2 linked regions of the Heyndrickxia acidicola genome follow. The protein of the gene in region 1 interacts with the protein of each later gene in a pairwise test. Links are inferred from orthologs where the notes say so. Each region holds a gene or a part of one and is shown in the gene's direction. Other genes may lie near its edges. The genes, in order: recA and A5N88_RS17590.

Region 1 (8,065 bases):
TAGTCTTGATGATCTCCAAAGGATGACGAAAATCCAAAAGAGATATTTAATAGGAATTGAAGAAGGAAATTATGGTATGATGCCCGGTAAATTTTATGTCAGGGCCTTTATTAAGCAATATGCAGAAACGATAGGTCTTGATCCTGAACAGCTTTTTGAGGAGTATAAATCTGATATACCGGTAGCCTATAATGAGGATCTTCCGGATCAAATGATCTCTATTTCTCGTGTGCAAAGCAGAAAATCAGTATCCAATAATACATCTAAAGCATTTAACTTTGCCCCAACTATATTTATTGTAGTTTGTATCATTGCAGCGTTCTTTTTGATATGGTATGTTGTGACAAAAGTAAGTTCAAATCATGTAGAAAAACTGGGGCAAAACAATACTCAGCAGCAAATGAAGCTTCAGGAGACGGGTAAAGCAACTCAGTCTGCAAATAAATCTGTTTCATCAGGAAGCACTACTTCATCGAAACCGAAAAGTACGAACTCTGGAAAATCTAAGCAGCCTGCTCCTTCAGCTCAGAATTTATCGGTTTCTGGGACAAGCGGAGTGAATACTACAACATATAAACTAAAAGGAACAAAGGATTTTAAAGTTACACTTAAGTCTACAGGACAGACATGGGTAAACATGAAAAACGGAAAAGGGTATTCCTATTTCCAAGGTATGCTTTCGAACGGCAAAAGCCAGTCAGTGGATTTTTCAAAAGAAACAGAAGCTGTTTTAACAATTGGAAGAACAACGGAGACTGAGGTCTATATTAATGGCCAGAAGTTGAAATATGACATACCTCCTTCCAAAAGTGTAAATCAGACTTTAACAATTCAATTTGAACCTTCCACAACTTAATAGTCATCTAAATGATGGCTATTTTTCTTTTAGCTCTATGATGATGAATTAAGTCTGTTAAGGGGCTGCCATTCTAATGAGAATCGACGTATACAATATTTGTAACCTTGGAGGAAAGCCTTGTGAATTTACCTAATAAAATTACCGTTTCACGTGTTTGTTTAATACCTATTTTTTTAATTATTATGATTGTGCCTTTTCATTGGGGAACGATCATTTTATTCACTACACATATACCAGTAACGCATTTTATTGGTGCAATTATTTTTATCATTGCTTCCGTTACGGACTGGATCGATGGTTACTATGCCCGCAAATTGAATCTGGTCACTAATTTAGGGAAGTTCTTAGACCCCCTTGCTGATAAGCTTTTAGTTTCTGCTGCCTTTATTATTCTTGTGGAATTGGGATATGCACCTTCCTGGATTGTAATTATTATTATCAGCCGTGAATTGGCGATTACAGGATTAAGAGCAATTCTAGCAGGAGAGGGAGAAGTTGTTGCGGCAAAAATGCCTGGGAAAATTAAAACCTGGACTCAAATAATTGCCATATCCCTAATGTTATTGCATAACTTCCCTTTTCAGGCTGTTTCGTTCCGGTTTGATCTAGTTGCATTATGGGTATCTATGATTTTTACGATTTGGTCAGGATGGGATTATTTTTATAAAAACCGCCACGTCTTTAAAAATTCTAAATAACACCCGGCTATTATAGAAAGGGGAAAAGCAAAATGAATGCCGAAATTATTGCAGTGGGCTCTGAGCTTTTGCTCGGGCAAATAACAAATACAAATGCTAAATTTATTTCTAAAGCACTTGCAGAAATCGGGGTTAATGTCTATTACCAGACAGTAGTGGGAGACAATCCTGAACGCTTGAAAGACAGTATTCAAATTGCAGAAAAACGGGCTGATTTAATCATTTTTACAGGAGGACTTGGACCAACCAAGGACGACCTGACAAAAGAGACCATTGGAAGCCATATTGGAAAAGTCCTTGTGACAGATGAGAAAGCGATGGCATCGATTGAACAATATTTTTCGAGAACCAATCGGATAATGACGGAAAATAATAAAAAGCAGGCGCTCGTTATTGAGGGTTCAACGGTTCTTCCTAATGATTTCGGAATGGCCCCTGGAATGTTTTTATCGCAAGGCAGCCTCTCTTATATGCTCTTGCCCGGTCCTCCTTTTGAAATGGAGCCGATGTTTTTAAACTATGGAATACCTGCTATTAAAGAAAAACTGGAAATCGTTGAAAAGATAGAATCGAGAGTTCTGCGTTTTTTTGGAATAGGAGAGTCGCAGCTTGAGACAGAAATAGAAAGCATTATAGACCAGCAGACAAATCCTACGGTTGCCCCTTATGCAGGCAATGGAGAGGTAACATTGCGAATTACCGCTAAGCATCATTCCAGTGATGAAGCAGAGCGAATGATCGATGAGATGGAGAAAAGGATACTGTCGCGGGTTGGGAAATATTTTTATGGATATAATGAGACTTCCCTTATTAGGGAATTATTGAAAGCACTTGAGAAGAAAAGCTTTACCATATCCTGTGCGGAGAGTTTAACGGCGGGTCTGTTTCAGTCAGAAATGGCATCTGTTACAGGCGTGAGCAAGATGCTGAAAGGTGGAATTGTCTGTTATTCCAATGAGGCTAAAATGAAGCTGGTGAATGTGAAAAAGGATACGCTCGATACTTTCGGCGCTGTCAGCAAAGAATGTGCAAGTGAATTGGCTGAAAATATACGGACGCTTTTAGATACAGATATTGGGATTAGTTTTACAGGTGTTGCAGGCCCGGACACCTTGGAAGGGCATCCGTCGGGAACCGTCTGGATTGGGATTTCAATAAAAGGAAAAGAGACAAAAACTACTGAGCTGAAGCTGGCTGGCAATCGGAATAATAATCGGGTGCGGACGGTGAAGAACGGCATAAATTTACTGCTTGCTGAGTTAAAAACAAATGATTAAAAACTCTATCGGATTCAAGAGGTGAAAAGCTTTCTGCACAGCCTTTTGAATCTTTTTTCATAAACTAGCTTCTAATTGACTTAAAATATGATAAATATAGTAGGTTCAGTAATGAAATTTTGAAATGGATACGTACAGAAACCTCGATGCGGTCCAAATACAAAATAGTATTTTCATCACTGCGCTATATTATTTGCGAAAACACTCTTTGAGAAATATAGTCAGAAAATAAGATGATTTTCTATTATAGTCAATGAGTATTAGGCTATTTTAATATTTTAGCCGATTAAAAAAGATGATTTTCCAATAGATTTCACCTGCGAAAAAAACGAATAAATGTTCGATTTTTTACTTGGCAAATGACAAAAAAACGGGTATAGTAAAAATAGAAATTATCCCTTGCACGAAAAGCTGTAAATTAGGTATTACAGTAGATTTAATGTGAATGGCTGGGAGATATTATTAGTTAACAACTATTGCTTTAGCATATTGATAGAATAGAGAAGAATAAAGGGAGGAAATATTGTGAATGATCGTCAAGCAGCCTTAGATATGGCTCTTAAACAAATAGAAAAACAATTTGGCAAAGGCTCTATTATGAAGTTGGGTGAACAGACCGACCGTAAAATATCAACGATACCAAGTGGATCTTTAGCACTGGATGTTGCTTTAGGAGTTGGCGGTTACCCGCGGGGCCGTGTAATTGAAATATACGGACCTGAAAGCTCTGGTAAAACAACTGTAGCACTTCATGCCATTGCGGAAGTTCAGGCGAAAGGCGGACAAGCCGCGTTTATTGATGCCGAGCATGCATTAGATCCTGTTTACTCCCAAAAACTTGGCGTAAATATTGATGAATTGCTTTTATCACAGCCGGATACGGGTGAGCAGGCTTTAGAAATTGCAGAAGCATTGGTGCGCAGCGGGGCAATTGATATTATTGTCATTGACTCTGTTGCTGCCCTTGTGCCTAAGGCGGAAATTGAAGGGGAAATGGGAGACTCCCATGTCGGCCTTCAGGCTCGCTTAATGTCGCAGGCATTACGTAAGCTTTCAGGTGCAATTAATAAATCAAAAACCATTGCCATTTTCATCAACCAGATCAGGGAAAAGGTTGGGGTTATGTTTGGAAATCCGGAAACAACTCCGGGTGGACGTGCGCTTAAATTCTATTCTTCTGTTCGTTTGGAAGTGCGCCGTGCTGAACAATTAAAGCAAGGAAATGATATTGTAGGTAATAAAACAAAAATCAAAGTGGTCAAAAATAAAGTTGCGCCTCCTTTCCGTGTAGCTGAAGTGGATATTATGTACGGAGAAGGTATTTCAAAAGAAGGTGAGCTTATTGATATGGCTTCTGAGATTGATATTATTCAAAAGAGCGGCTCCTGGTATTCTTATAATGATGAAAGATTGGGGCAAGGCCGTGAAAATGCAAAATTATTCTTAAAAGAAAATCGGGATCTTCGCAATGAAATTATGCTAAAGGTGCGCGATTATTTCGGGCTGGACGAAGAAAAAATTGCTCCGGAAGATGAAGGGCAAGAGGAATTTCATTTAGAATAAACAACGTAAAGGCTGAGAGTAGAGCTTATATGGCTTTGCTCTCTTTTTTTGGCCTTTTTGATAAGCTTTATTGCTATTGGGTTTAATTGGTCTAAAGAAGAATTTAAAAAATGATTGAATACCAAATGTTTTAATGTATTCAATGTTGGCGACAATAGAATATGAGCTTATGCTTCTTTACAGATTATGTTAATCCTATAATGATTATTTCTTGACAATAAATATATGGGTCGATAAAATTAAATTGTATAATTTTATTTTTAAAAATATGAAAAATTTCTTAGCCTAGTGCTGTATGTTGAAACCTGTGTAACAATGTAACAGCCGACATGTTTTTAGACATGATACAAGTTAATAGCAAGGGGAGGTGAAATGATGGTAGCTGTATATTTGATCATCTCCATATTGCTTGCCCTAATCGTCGGTGGAGTTGTTGGCTATATTTATCGAAAAACAATTGCAGAAGCAAAAATAGCGGGGGCCAGAAATGCTGCTGAACAAATCCTTGAAGAAGCAAAGCGGGAGGCAGAAGCATTAAAGAAAGAAGCCCTGTTAGAAGCGAAAGATGAAAATCATAAACTTCGTACTGAGACTGAACATGAACTTCGTGAACGAAGAAATGAATTACAGAAGCAAGAAAATCGCTTATTGCAAAAAGAAGAGAATCTTGACCGCAAGGACGAATCTTTGGACAAGCGTGAATTTACGCTTGAAAAGAGAGAAGATTCTCTGAATCAACGACAACAACATATTGAAGAGATGGAAAGCAAATTGGACGAGATCGTACAGAAACAAAAGACAGAACTAGAACGTATCTCGAGTCTGTCCCGTGAAGAAGCAAAAGCGATCATTCTTCAAAAAGTGGAAAATGAACTTACGCATGAAACGGCTATCATGATTAAAGAGAGTGAGATTCGTGCAAAAGAAGAAGCGGATAAGAAAGCCAAGAACCTTTTGTCATTAGCTATTCAACGATGTGCTGCAGAGCACGTTGCGGAAACGACAGTTTCTGTTGTGAATTTGCCGAACGATGAAATGAAGGGCCGTATTATCGGACGCGAAGGTCGTAATATTCGTACTTTAGAAACATTAACCGGTATTGATCTTATTATTGATGATACGCCGGAAGCTGTTATCCTTTCAGGCTTTGATCCGATTCGAAGAGAGACTGCAAGAATAGCATTGGAAAAATTGGTTCAGGACGGCCGTATCCATCCGGCACGCATTGAAGAAATGGTTGAAAAGTCCAGACGGGAAGTGGATGAATACATCCGTGAAATTGGAGAGCAGACCACATTTGAAGTGGGTGTACATGGACTACATCCAGACTTAATCAAAATACTTGGCCGTTTAAAATTCCGTACAAGCTATGGACAAAATGTCTTGAAGCATTCTATGGAAGTTGCATATCTTACTGGATTGCTTGCGGCAGAACTTGGAGAAGATGAAAGACTTGCTAGACGTGCAGGCTTGCTGCATGATATAGGTAAAGCAATTGACCATGAAGTGGAAGGCAGCCATGTTGAAATTGGCGTGGAACTGGCTACTAAATATAAAGAACATCCAGTTGTGATTAACAGTATAGCTTCTCACCATGGTGATACTGAACCAACATCTATCATTGCTGTATTGGTGGCAGCAGCAGATGCTTTATCTGCCGCTAGACCGGGGGCACGCAGTGAAACGCTTGAAAATTATATTCGCCGCCTTGAAAAGCTTGAAGAAATTTCCGAGTCTTATGATGGTGTTGAAAAATCTTTTGCTATTCAAGCTGGACGTGAAGTTCGCATAATGGTAAAGCCAGAACAGATTGATGATTTAGAAGCTCATAGATTGGCCCGCGATATCAGAAAACGCATTGAAGGTGAACTTGATTATCCTGGCCACATCAAAGTCACGGTCATTCGTGAAACAAGAGCGGTTGAATACGCAAAGTAAGCGGTGTACTTTTACACCGCTTTTTTTATTTTAGGATAAGTATAAAATTATTATTACATAGTTGAAGAGTACGAAATCTCTGTGCCGATGAGCAAGCCGCTTGCGATTTCCTTTTGCGAATACACTCAAAATAAATTCTCCAGACGGAAACACACGCTTATTTCAGCTGATGGAGGATTATTAACCTAAATGAGATAAGAACCTGAAATAAGTGATATAATGGTTTAATATAAGAGTGAAATTTTTAAATAGGAAGGGCTTTTTAATGAAAATTTTATTTGTGGGAGATGTAGTTGGATCTCCTGGACGCGAAATGATTAAAGAATATCTGCCTAAGTTAAAGGCAAAATATCGGCCGCAGGCTACGATTATTAATGGAGAAAATGCTGCTGGCGGCAGAGGTATTACAGAATCTATCTATAAGGAATTTCTTGAGACGGGTGCAAATGCAGTTACCTTAGGAAATCATACATGGGATAATAAGGATATATTTGAATTTATAGATGATGCTAAATTCATGACAAGACCTGCCAATTTCCCAGAAGGAACGCCTGGTTCAGGTCTGATTTTTATCAAAGCTGAAGGAATTGAAACGGCGATTATCAATTTGCAGGGAAGAACTTTTATGCAGGCGCTTGATTGTCCATTTCAAAAAGCAGATGAGCTTATAAAAAAAGCAAAGGCAAGGACCAATATTATTTTTGTTGATTTCCATGCTGAGACAACCAGTGAGAAACAGGCAATGGGGTGGTATTTGGATGGTAAAGTAAGTGCGGTCATAGGTACCCATACTCATGTCCAAACGGCTGATAACAGAATTTTGCCAAAGGGTACAGCCTATCTGACCGATGTTGGAATGACAGGACCTTATGATGGCATATTAGGCATGGACCGAGAAGCAGTCATCAAAAGATTTATAACATCACTGCCGATCAGGTTTGAAGTTCCAAAAACAGGCCGCAAACAATTGAGTGCCTGCATCATAGAGATTGACCGTAAATCTGGAAAAGCAAATAAAATTGACACATTATTAATAAATGACGACCATTCCTTTATAGTGGAGTAAATAACTCCCACCTCCTTTACCCTTTTTTTGATACAGGCTGGAATAGTTTTATTTTTCAGTGAATATAGTAGCAATGGAAGGATTATACCAGGATTGTTCACTCTTGATGGGCATTCGGTATGGGGAATAACAAGGAGGAGAAGGAATGGAAATATTAAAAGTTTCAGCAAAATCTAATCCCAATTCTGTAGCTGGTGCACTCGCCGGAGTTCTTCGTGAGAGAGGGGGAGCAGAAATTCAGGCAATCGGTGCCGGAGCCTTAAATCAAGCTGTAAAGGCGGTAGCGATTGCAAGAGGATTTGTTGCCCCCAGCGGTGTTGATCTAATTTGTATTCCAGCTTTTACAGATATTCAGATTGATGGAGAAGAGCGGACAGCCATTAAATTAATTGTAGAGCCGCGTTAGTGACTGTATAAGGGGTGGAGTAAAGATTATAATAACTTTCCATTGTGCCATTCTATTAATACAAGAAGGCTGTTGTAGTCACGGGACCAGAATACATTTCTTACCTGTGAAAAGAGGAAATGATGAAATATATTTATAAAACCTTTTTTATCCAACCTATTTGCTTTAGCGAGTAGGTTTTTCTTATTGTTAGGCGTTGTTAAAGAACTTTGTTGTTTTTTAGCTCATTCATGTGAAACGGTAGTTTCACATGAATGA
Region 2 (8,033 bases), 2.1 Mb from region 1 along the record:
CTCCTTCCTTAGAAAATAAAAAAGCACCCGATAAAAAGGGTGCTAGTATCCTACATTCAATCAAGGCTGTATGGCCGCAAGCTCCTTTGCCATTACCTTTGACACCATTTGATAGCCTGCATCGTTCAGATTCAGCTGGTCTGTGGTATAGGTTTTCAGATTGCTTGTGGTCAGTCCGCTATCTGTAAAGAGATCGATGACAGGGATGGAATGCTGCTGGCAGACATCCTTGATTGCCTTGACGTAATCCTCAAGCTTGTAGCCCGCCGAGTTTTTCTTTGGATATTGCGGCTGGCCTTTGACATTTCCTCTAACTAATGGAGTGAAGAATACGATTTTGGCATTTTTCTGTTTAAGGGCGGAGAGCTTGCTGATGACGAATTGGAGGTCGCCGTAAAATGTCGCTTTGCTTTTATCATCGCTTAGCTTTCCTAATTCTCTGTTATTGGCGTAATCGTTCGTTCCACCGAACACTGTGATCAGGTCGATATTCTTTAGATTGTCCTTGGTAACATGATTCGCCATTGCTTGGATTTGCTCGTTGGCTGACGCATCTGTTTGTACAGATTTCAATTGTAAACTCGTTTTCACTATATTCTGATATTTGTTGCTGGAGGTAAGACTGTCGCCAATTGCATACCAATTTTTATTTTCCCATGGGGAAGCGGCTGCTTGGGTTTGTTCTTGGTTTTGCTGGTCTTTTTCAACGGAGATCGTAGCGGCTTCTGCTGTTTGCTGCAATCGATGCTGATAGTGTGAGCGCCCATATACTACAACGAAAAGGGCAGCTACTATTGCGGTAATGAATAGTGATTTGTTTATTGCTTGTCTCATCTTCCACCTCGTATGTATTAGAATGTTGGTTCTATTCTACCATCTAATTGGAAATGGAAAAGCAGCTTTCGTTCGTCAAATTTTGCGTTATAACGAACAAAATGAGAAAAAAATCGGCAAAGCCTATAATGCTTTACCGATTTTTTGTCTTGCTTTTTTATGGCTCCAGCTTGTCCATGCCTGATGTTGCCGCAAACTTATGAATAGAGCTTATCAACATGATACGACAGCTTCGCCTCTAGCGTACTTTTTATCTGAGCATCCAAACAATCGTTCAAAAGCATTTGGATATAATGAATTCGTAAGCAATGCCAGCGATTCTTTAATCTTGCTGAAAAAGACATGGCGATTCTCCCATCCTTTTTAAGAGAGTATACCCGTTTGGACAAAAGCGAATCTGATCGAATCGGCTTAGTCCAAAGGCGGCAGCCGGTGTTTCTTTCATCAAGAATTAAAGCTTGCTCGCAAGAAATGGCAATAGTGCGCCAAGTGCCACGACGATGATGCAGAATCCAGCTAAGAGCATGTTTTTCTTGCGCTGCTTTCGTTTAGCAGCTTCTTCAGGTATCAGGTAACGTTGAGACATGTGCGGTTCCCCTTTTTTATAGCCTTTCAAGTCCGTAAAAGGCCTCATTTTAGTCGATTATGAAGATAATTTGACAAACAGCGTGATGAAAAAGATCCATATTGGGAGAGAGAGAATCGTTCCCCACAGGCATCCTTTAAATACGCTTACAGAGTTATCGGCTCTCATGGATTGCCATGTCTCTTTGCTTTGCTTCTACCCGTTTGCTCTCATACCATTCCACAATCTTTCGTTCCTTGGCTGTTAAGTAGGTGCATTTTGTTCTTGGAGCATTTTTTCGCATGTTTTTTCGATTCAATTTTTTCCCCTCCTGTGCCATCGTACGGAGGATATATCTGTATTCGGCATCTGGCAAGCATAGTCCCAAAGACCTTAGCCCCTGTAGTTTTGCGTAACCATCTTTCAATGGTGCTGCCCTTTCGTACGATAGTTTACTTCAAAATATATAGTACCAAAGAAATAGCGAAATGTAGTGGGTAATTCGACTTATTTTGACAATGAATGTCGAATTTTCTAAGTAGTTCATCGGAGTTTTTCTCAATGAAAAAAAGCCGATTATAATCTAATATCGGCTTTTTTGTCGAAATCTTTATAGTTTTTTAAAAAACCTCTACTTTTTTCTCTTCGTACGGATCCCTGACCACAAAGCAATAATCAATCCTCCAGCAGTATCCGCAATCAAATCCTTCATGGTATCCGTATTTCCGTATTGCATATGCGTATGGGCAAGATGGTCACCGCTGAATTCATAGATTTCCCAGAGAACGCCGCCGAGTGTCGCCATTCCCAGCACAAACAAAAAGACAAACCAGGCCGACATGCCATTGCCTGCTTTTCGGAGAACCAGCCTTTCATACAAGGCGATCGCTGTAAACCCAAGGAGGATGCCGCTAATAAAATGCAGGAACGTATCCCACCAGCCGAGGCTGTACCACTGCAGCATGTCGCCGAATAAAAAACAGCCCAGCAGAAAAACAAAATAAAACGTAATAAGAGGCCGCTTAAACTCAAGCTTTGTAATCCAGACGAGAAGAAGAGGGAACAATCCGCAAAGAATGCCGCCGATGCCGACCCAGCCCTTTAAAGTGGCCCCGGCTGCGAAGTAATAAATAGCCAAACCTGCCATCAAAATCATAAAGGCGGTGCTCAAAACAACGGTGAAGGTCCGGTTCATGTTGTCACTCCCATACCAGCTTAATTGTACAGTCCTTTATATGCGGCAAAGCAACAGAATGTTTTCTGCATTACACCCGTTGTTTCCGCACTCCTGCATAAATGGATGCCAGCATAGCCCCTATACAGCCAGCGGTTAAATCCTCCATCGTATCGAAGTTGCCTCCGAGCTGCATAATGTTTGTCACAAGTAGGTCACCGGTATATTCCCAAATCTCCCAAAGGGTACTGGCCGCCATCGAAAGGCCTAAGCAAAACAGGAAAAGTGCCCACTTGGAAAGGTTTTTCCGTTCAGAATAAGGGATGAGCAGCTTATAAATCGTAATGGCAATCAGGCTTAAATAAGCGCCCTTATAAAAATGCATGGGAGTATCCCACCACTTATATTTCGTGTAAAAGCCCAAAATCGAACCGAAGAACAGGGACCAGACCATAAAAAAGTAAAAGCCGATGATGGCGAGAGTAGGGAAGGGAATCCTTTTTGCAAACAGCAGCCCAAGCGGAAGCGACCCTACAATGATCCCGCTCATCGCCAATAGCCATTGTGTTCTTTCTCCCTTGATGATAAAAATGACCATCACAATGGCCATAAACAGCATAAAGGCTGCAGCCAGCGTAATCAGTACCGTGCGTTTCAAAGAACATTCACCTCGAATATTCGTGATACCATTAAGGTGTCCCATAGAAGGGAAGGAAATGCAAAATCCAAACATTTTATGGTTTAAAAAAGAAAAAATTAAACAAAATGTAAATCAAACCGATAATTGGAATAGATAACATTACTTGAAAAAAACCTGATTAAAATGGACTAGCAGGAACTGAAAGATTTGTAGAATTCCGTCGAAAAAAGTTGGTTTTTGTCGAGTTCCTTCTATTATATATACACAAAAAAAGAACGACTCATTCTTGAGTCGTTCTTTTTATTTCTGTTTAAGATTTTTTATATAATAAATGACTTAATTAATGTCGTCTCTGTCTAGCTCCAGCGCCTATCGGCTAGCGGATTTCTCCGTCTTTTCCCTACTACGAGAAGTCACCATCAGCTCGTTCCTCGCTGTGTTTCCTTTATCTCAGTCAAAGACTACGGAATCCGTACACCGATGAGCAAGGCGCTTGCGCTTTTCTTATGCTCCAATAAAATAATGTTTCAAATACGTAAACCAAATCTGATTTCCTTTTGCATTCGGCTGGTTGTCCACAGTAAGATCCTTCTTCAACTTCAAAGAGCTTATAGCCGGCCAGGCTTTCCAATGATCAAGATACGGGATATGGTGTTCCTTCGCAAAGTTCTTTAATGCCAGCACATGCTGAGGATAAAAGGTTGCCTTGTATAATGGCTGGGCTGGCTGAAGCAGGACAACCGCCTTTTTGTTTTGTGCCTTCACCTCGTGAAAAAAGGCCAGTATATTTTTGTGCATATCGGCGTCAGTCAGATTTCCGGTATCGTTTAAGATAAAGGGCTCCCACAATACCAGGTCAGGTTTCATTGTCAACACCTGTTGATCCAGCTTTTCACCAAGGAAATGGTTAGACATGGTGTTATACGAGAATATCTGGACGTCAAGATGATTGTTTCCATAGGCGGCTAAAAGTGCTTTTTTCAGCTTTCCTGCCATCCCGCCTGTATTGGAACCGATGGATGTGGAGCCAACTATCGCCACCTTAAACTTCAATCCAGCCTGTATATCTTTTTTGAATTCCTCCTGGGCAGTTTTTGGCCAATGCTTCGTCTGATTTAGTAGTTGCTGATCCCCATCCGTCGTCATTGACGGTTTACTGGTTTGTGCCGGAGTGGCAGAGACAGACTCCTTATCAGACGCAAAAGCGGACACAGCTGTTTGTTTGCTCCAATGGGCTTTTCCAAGTATCAAAATCGTCACCGTTAACACGATGCCTAAAAAGGTCAAAAATCTTTTCATGCTCATCATCCTTTAGTAGTATTCAAAATGGTAAACTTTAGTATCATTAAATTTCAAAAAATATGTTTTAAAACCATTTTTTTTATTGTTTAATAGAAAAAGGGATTTATATTAAAATTATGTCAAAAAATTTATTAATTAACAACAAGACTGTGCTATAATATTACAGATTTTGAAGTTTTTAAAAAATAGTACTTTGTTAGATCAGTAGTTAATTGAGATGAAATACCTAAGGAGGAAATCATGGAAGAAACGATTAGCTTAAAGGAATTAATGCAGACGCTCCGCAAAAGAATGGGCATGATCATCTTCATTACACTGCTTGCCGTTATTGCCAGCGGGGTCGTCAGTTATTTTGTGATTACACCGGTTTATCAGGCTTCCACGCAAATTTTGATCAACCAATCATCAAAAACCGATCAGAGTGTTTATAATCCCAATGAGGTTCAAACCAATCTCCAGCTGATTAATACATACAATGTGATCATCAAAAGTCCCGCAATTTTGGACAAAGTAAGCCAGCAATTAAACTCCGGACTGACAGCTGACCAAATAAACAAGAAAATCACCGTTTCAAATGAAACCAATTCCCAGGTAGTGACTCTAGCCGTAGAAGATCCAAACCCTTATACAGCCGCAAAAATTGCCAATACCGTCGCAACCGTTTTTCAAGAGAATATTAAAACGATTATGAATGTGGACAATGTCAGCATTCTTTCAAAAGCCAGCGTAGCTACAAACCAGGCACCGGTTAAACCAAGACCATTAATGAATATTGCGATTGCTCTCGTTGTCGGCCTTATGGCAGGAATCGGCCTTGCGTTCTTATTGGAATATCTTGATAACACTGTGAAAAACGAACAGGATATTGAGAAACTTTTGGAGCTGCCTGTTTTGGGTGTTATCGGAAGCATTGAGGACCAGCAAGAACCAAAAGCAGCAAGAAAATCAGTAGGAAGAGGTGAATCACTTGGCGTCTAAGAAAAAGGAATTGCTGAACTCCCGTAAAAAATTAATAACCAAATTCCATCCCAAATCACCGATCTCCGAGCAATACAAAACAATTCGGACCAATATCAACTTTTCTGCTATTGATAAAGAGATTCGCTCTCTATTGGTGACATCTTCCGGTCCAATGGAAGGAAAGTCTACTACAGTGTCTAACCTTGCTGTTGTGTTTGCCCAGCAGGGAAAGCGAGTATTGCTTGTCGATGCTGATCTACGCCGGCCGACGGCTCACTATACGTTCGGAGTAACGAACACATTTGGCTTAACAACGGTGCTCACAAGGGAAATGTCTTTAATGGATGCCGTCAATACAACCGATGTGAAAGATCTTTATTTGTTAACGAGTGGCCCAATTCCTCCAAACCCTGCTGAGCTCTTAAGCTCAAGGGCGATGGATCATTTCTTTGAAGAGGTGTATGCAGAATTTGATATGGTTATTTTTGATACACCGCCAGTGCTAGCAGTAACCGATTCGCAGGTTTTAGCAAATAAGTGTGATGGAACCGTGCTGGTTGTGCTAAGTGGTGGTACCGAAATCGAAGCAGCCAAAAAAGCAAAAGAGCAGCTGGAATCGGTTAAAGCAAGAGTCCTTGGTGTTGTGTTGAACAACAAAAAGACCAAGGGGACAAATTACTATTATTACTATGGGAAAAAATAGTTACCATTCGACAATTTTCACCCCTTCCTTATAACGAACAAAGAGGATAAAATAAGGTAGGTAGTAAAAAAATACTATTATGTAAATGTTTTGTAAATAAGTAATAACGAATAAATGTTACTTACGAAATATATATACCAATAAAAAACATATGAAGGATGGAGGAGTGCAACATGATTGATTTACATTGTCATATTCTGCCGGGGGTAGACGACGGAGCTCAGAATCTGGCGGATAGCCTTGAAATGGCTAAGCAGGCTGTCAGCCAAGGCATTCATACCATTGTTGCTACTCCTCATCATATGAACGGCCAGTTTGAAAATCGAAAGACATCCATCCAAGAGAAAGTAACGGCATTAAACTCCTATCTCCGAGCAAATAATATTCATCTTACTGTCCTACCGGGGCAGGAAAATCGAATTTTTGGTGAAATCCTCGAAGACTATGAAAATGATGAGATTCTTACGGTCGCTGACCATTCCTCTTATATTCTAATTGAATTTCCTTCCGGGCATGTCCCGCGTTATGCAAAACCATTACTCTACGATATCCAACGAAAGGGATTAACACCGGTTATCGTGCATCCCGAACGAAATGCAGAATTCATTGAAAATCCAAATCAGTTATATGAATTTGTTAAAAACGGTGCTGCTACGCAGATTACTGCAGCCAGCGTGACAGGCAGTTTTGGAAAGAAGATTAAGAGATTTACAGAACAGTTAATTGAAGCAAACCTCACTCACTTTATTGCCTCTGACGCCCATAATGTCCATACAAGGTCATTCAAAATGGATGATGCCTTAGATGTAGTAGAAAGCAAATTTGGAACAGATATGGTTTATTACTTAACAGAGAATGCTCAATTGGTATTAAAGAATCAACACATTTACAGGGAAGTACCTGAGCCAATTAAAACAAAGAGGTTTCTGGGGATCTTTTGATCTTCGGATATGAATAAAACCGATTAAACTTAGCAGATAAGTTATACATAACGGACATGTCTCCTACTCCGATATCAGGGGAGGCACTCGGTCATGCTGTGGGTGAGCTGGGAAATCAACTTACCTTAGACGCCTGTCGTCAGAAGCATGATGTGAGGAGGGGTTAGATGCCCAAACTCTTTATTTTTTCTTTACTAAAACTATTATAAATGAATCAAAAATAATGAAATATAAAGATAGAAGAAAGAAGCCATAAATATTTAACGGAAGAGGACGGATGCCGTCGCTTTCCGTTAGATATTTATTTTTAAAAAATGTAGATGAAATACCACTTTGTTATAGGAGGAAATACATTCACCTGTAACTGGGGAGAAAGTTGTCTTTGTAAAGACAACAATCAACTTAGCTTTACATAGTTAGAGATGAAGTTGTTGAGTTTTTTAGAACAAATCTTAATTTCCTGCAAAGTGAAAAACTGAAATTCAAGATAAAGAGGGGGTTGCGAGTGGCTTATACACGTAGATTACCGCTGTTAGTGTTACTAGATTCTACAATTGTTTTATTTTCAATTTTTGTTGGTTATTTTGTCTTAAATCCTTATATGCATGTGTATACAATTCCGATGCTGTGGGTCAGTGCTATTACTTTACTATTTAGCCATCATTTATTTTCCTCGATTTATCGTTTGTACCAAAAGGCATGGGAGTATGCCAGTGTTAGTGAACTATTAGCAATTGTAAAGGCAGTTACCTTTTCAGCAATAACTACTGCAATTGTTCAAGTATTAATTACCCATGATATTTACATTAGAGTCCTAGGACTAACTTGGATGATGCATATCATATTAATCGGGGGATCAAGGTTTTCCTGGAGGGTTTTTCGAGAACATTATGTCGTCTCCGCTTCTAATAAGA

Evidence for each region.
Region 2: the proteins of recA (region 1) and A5N88_RS17590 interact in binary tests that used the Bacillus subtilis proteins (3 or more experiments, as listed by UniProt). The link is inferred for Heyndrickxia acidicola from one-to-one orthologs.

The regions. Positions count from the first base shown.
Region 1 is NZ_KV440953.1:1,620,898-1,628,962, reverse strand. What follows is about bases 2,430-5,378. They hold recA (recombinase RecA), read left to right. Parts: upstream 2,430-3,359; coding sequence 3,360-4,397; downstream 4,398-5,378. Other genes in these bases: rny (ribonuclease Y), read left to right, coding at 4,773-5,378; A5N88_RS07640 (competence/damage-inducible protein A), read left to right, coding at 2,430-2,834. Also shown: A5N88_RS07650 (helix-turn-helix domain-containing protein), read left to right, coding at 1-856; pgsA (CDP-diacylglycerol--glycerol-3-phosphate 3-phosphatidyltransferase), read left to right, coding at 979-1,557; more of A5N88_RS07640, read left to right, coding at 1,590-2,429; more of rny, read left to right, coding at 5,379-6,335; A5N88_RS07625 (TIGR00282 family metallophosphoesterase), read left to right, coding at 6,601-7,401; stage V sporulation protein SpoVS, read left to right, coding at 7,547-7,807. UniProt on the Bacillus subtilis protein: Multifunctional protein involved in homologous recombination, DNA repair and competence.
Region 2 is NZ_KV440953.1:3,747,790-3,755,822, forward strand. Bases 3,708-6,624 are described here. They hold A5N88_RS17590 (YveK family protein), read left to right. Parts: upstream 3,708-4,755; coding sequence 4,756-5,493; downstream 5,494-6,624. Other genes in these bases: A5N88_RS17585 (SGNH/GDSL hydrolase family protein), read right to left, coding at 3,718-4,512; A5N88_RS17595 (CpsD/CapB family tyrosine-protein kinase), read left to right, coding at 5,483-6,178; A5N88_RS17600 (tyrosine-protein phosphatase), read left to right, coding at 6,352-6,624. Also shown: A5N88_RS17570 (SGNH/GDSL hydrolase family protein), read right to left, coding at 61-834; A5N88_RS26200 (hypothetical protein), read right to left, coding at 1,286-1,420; A5N88_RS25030 (hypothetical protein), read right to left, coding at 1,575-1,718; A5N88_RS17575 (DUF2238 domain-containing protein), read right to left, coding at 2,031-2,594; A5N88_RS17580 (DUF2238 domain-containing protein), read right to left, coding at 2,665-3,231; more of A5N88_RS17600, read left to right, coding at 6,625-7,119; A5N88_RS17605 (polysaccharide biosynthesis protein), read left to right, coding at 7,625-8,033. UniProt on the Bacillus subtilis protein: Required for YwqD kinase activity. May bring YwqD and its substrates into contact. Probably involved in the regulation of capsular polysaccharide biosynthesis.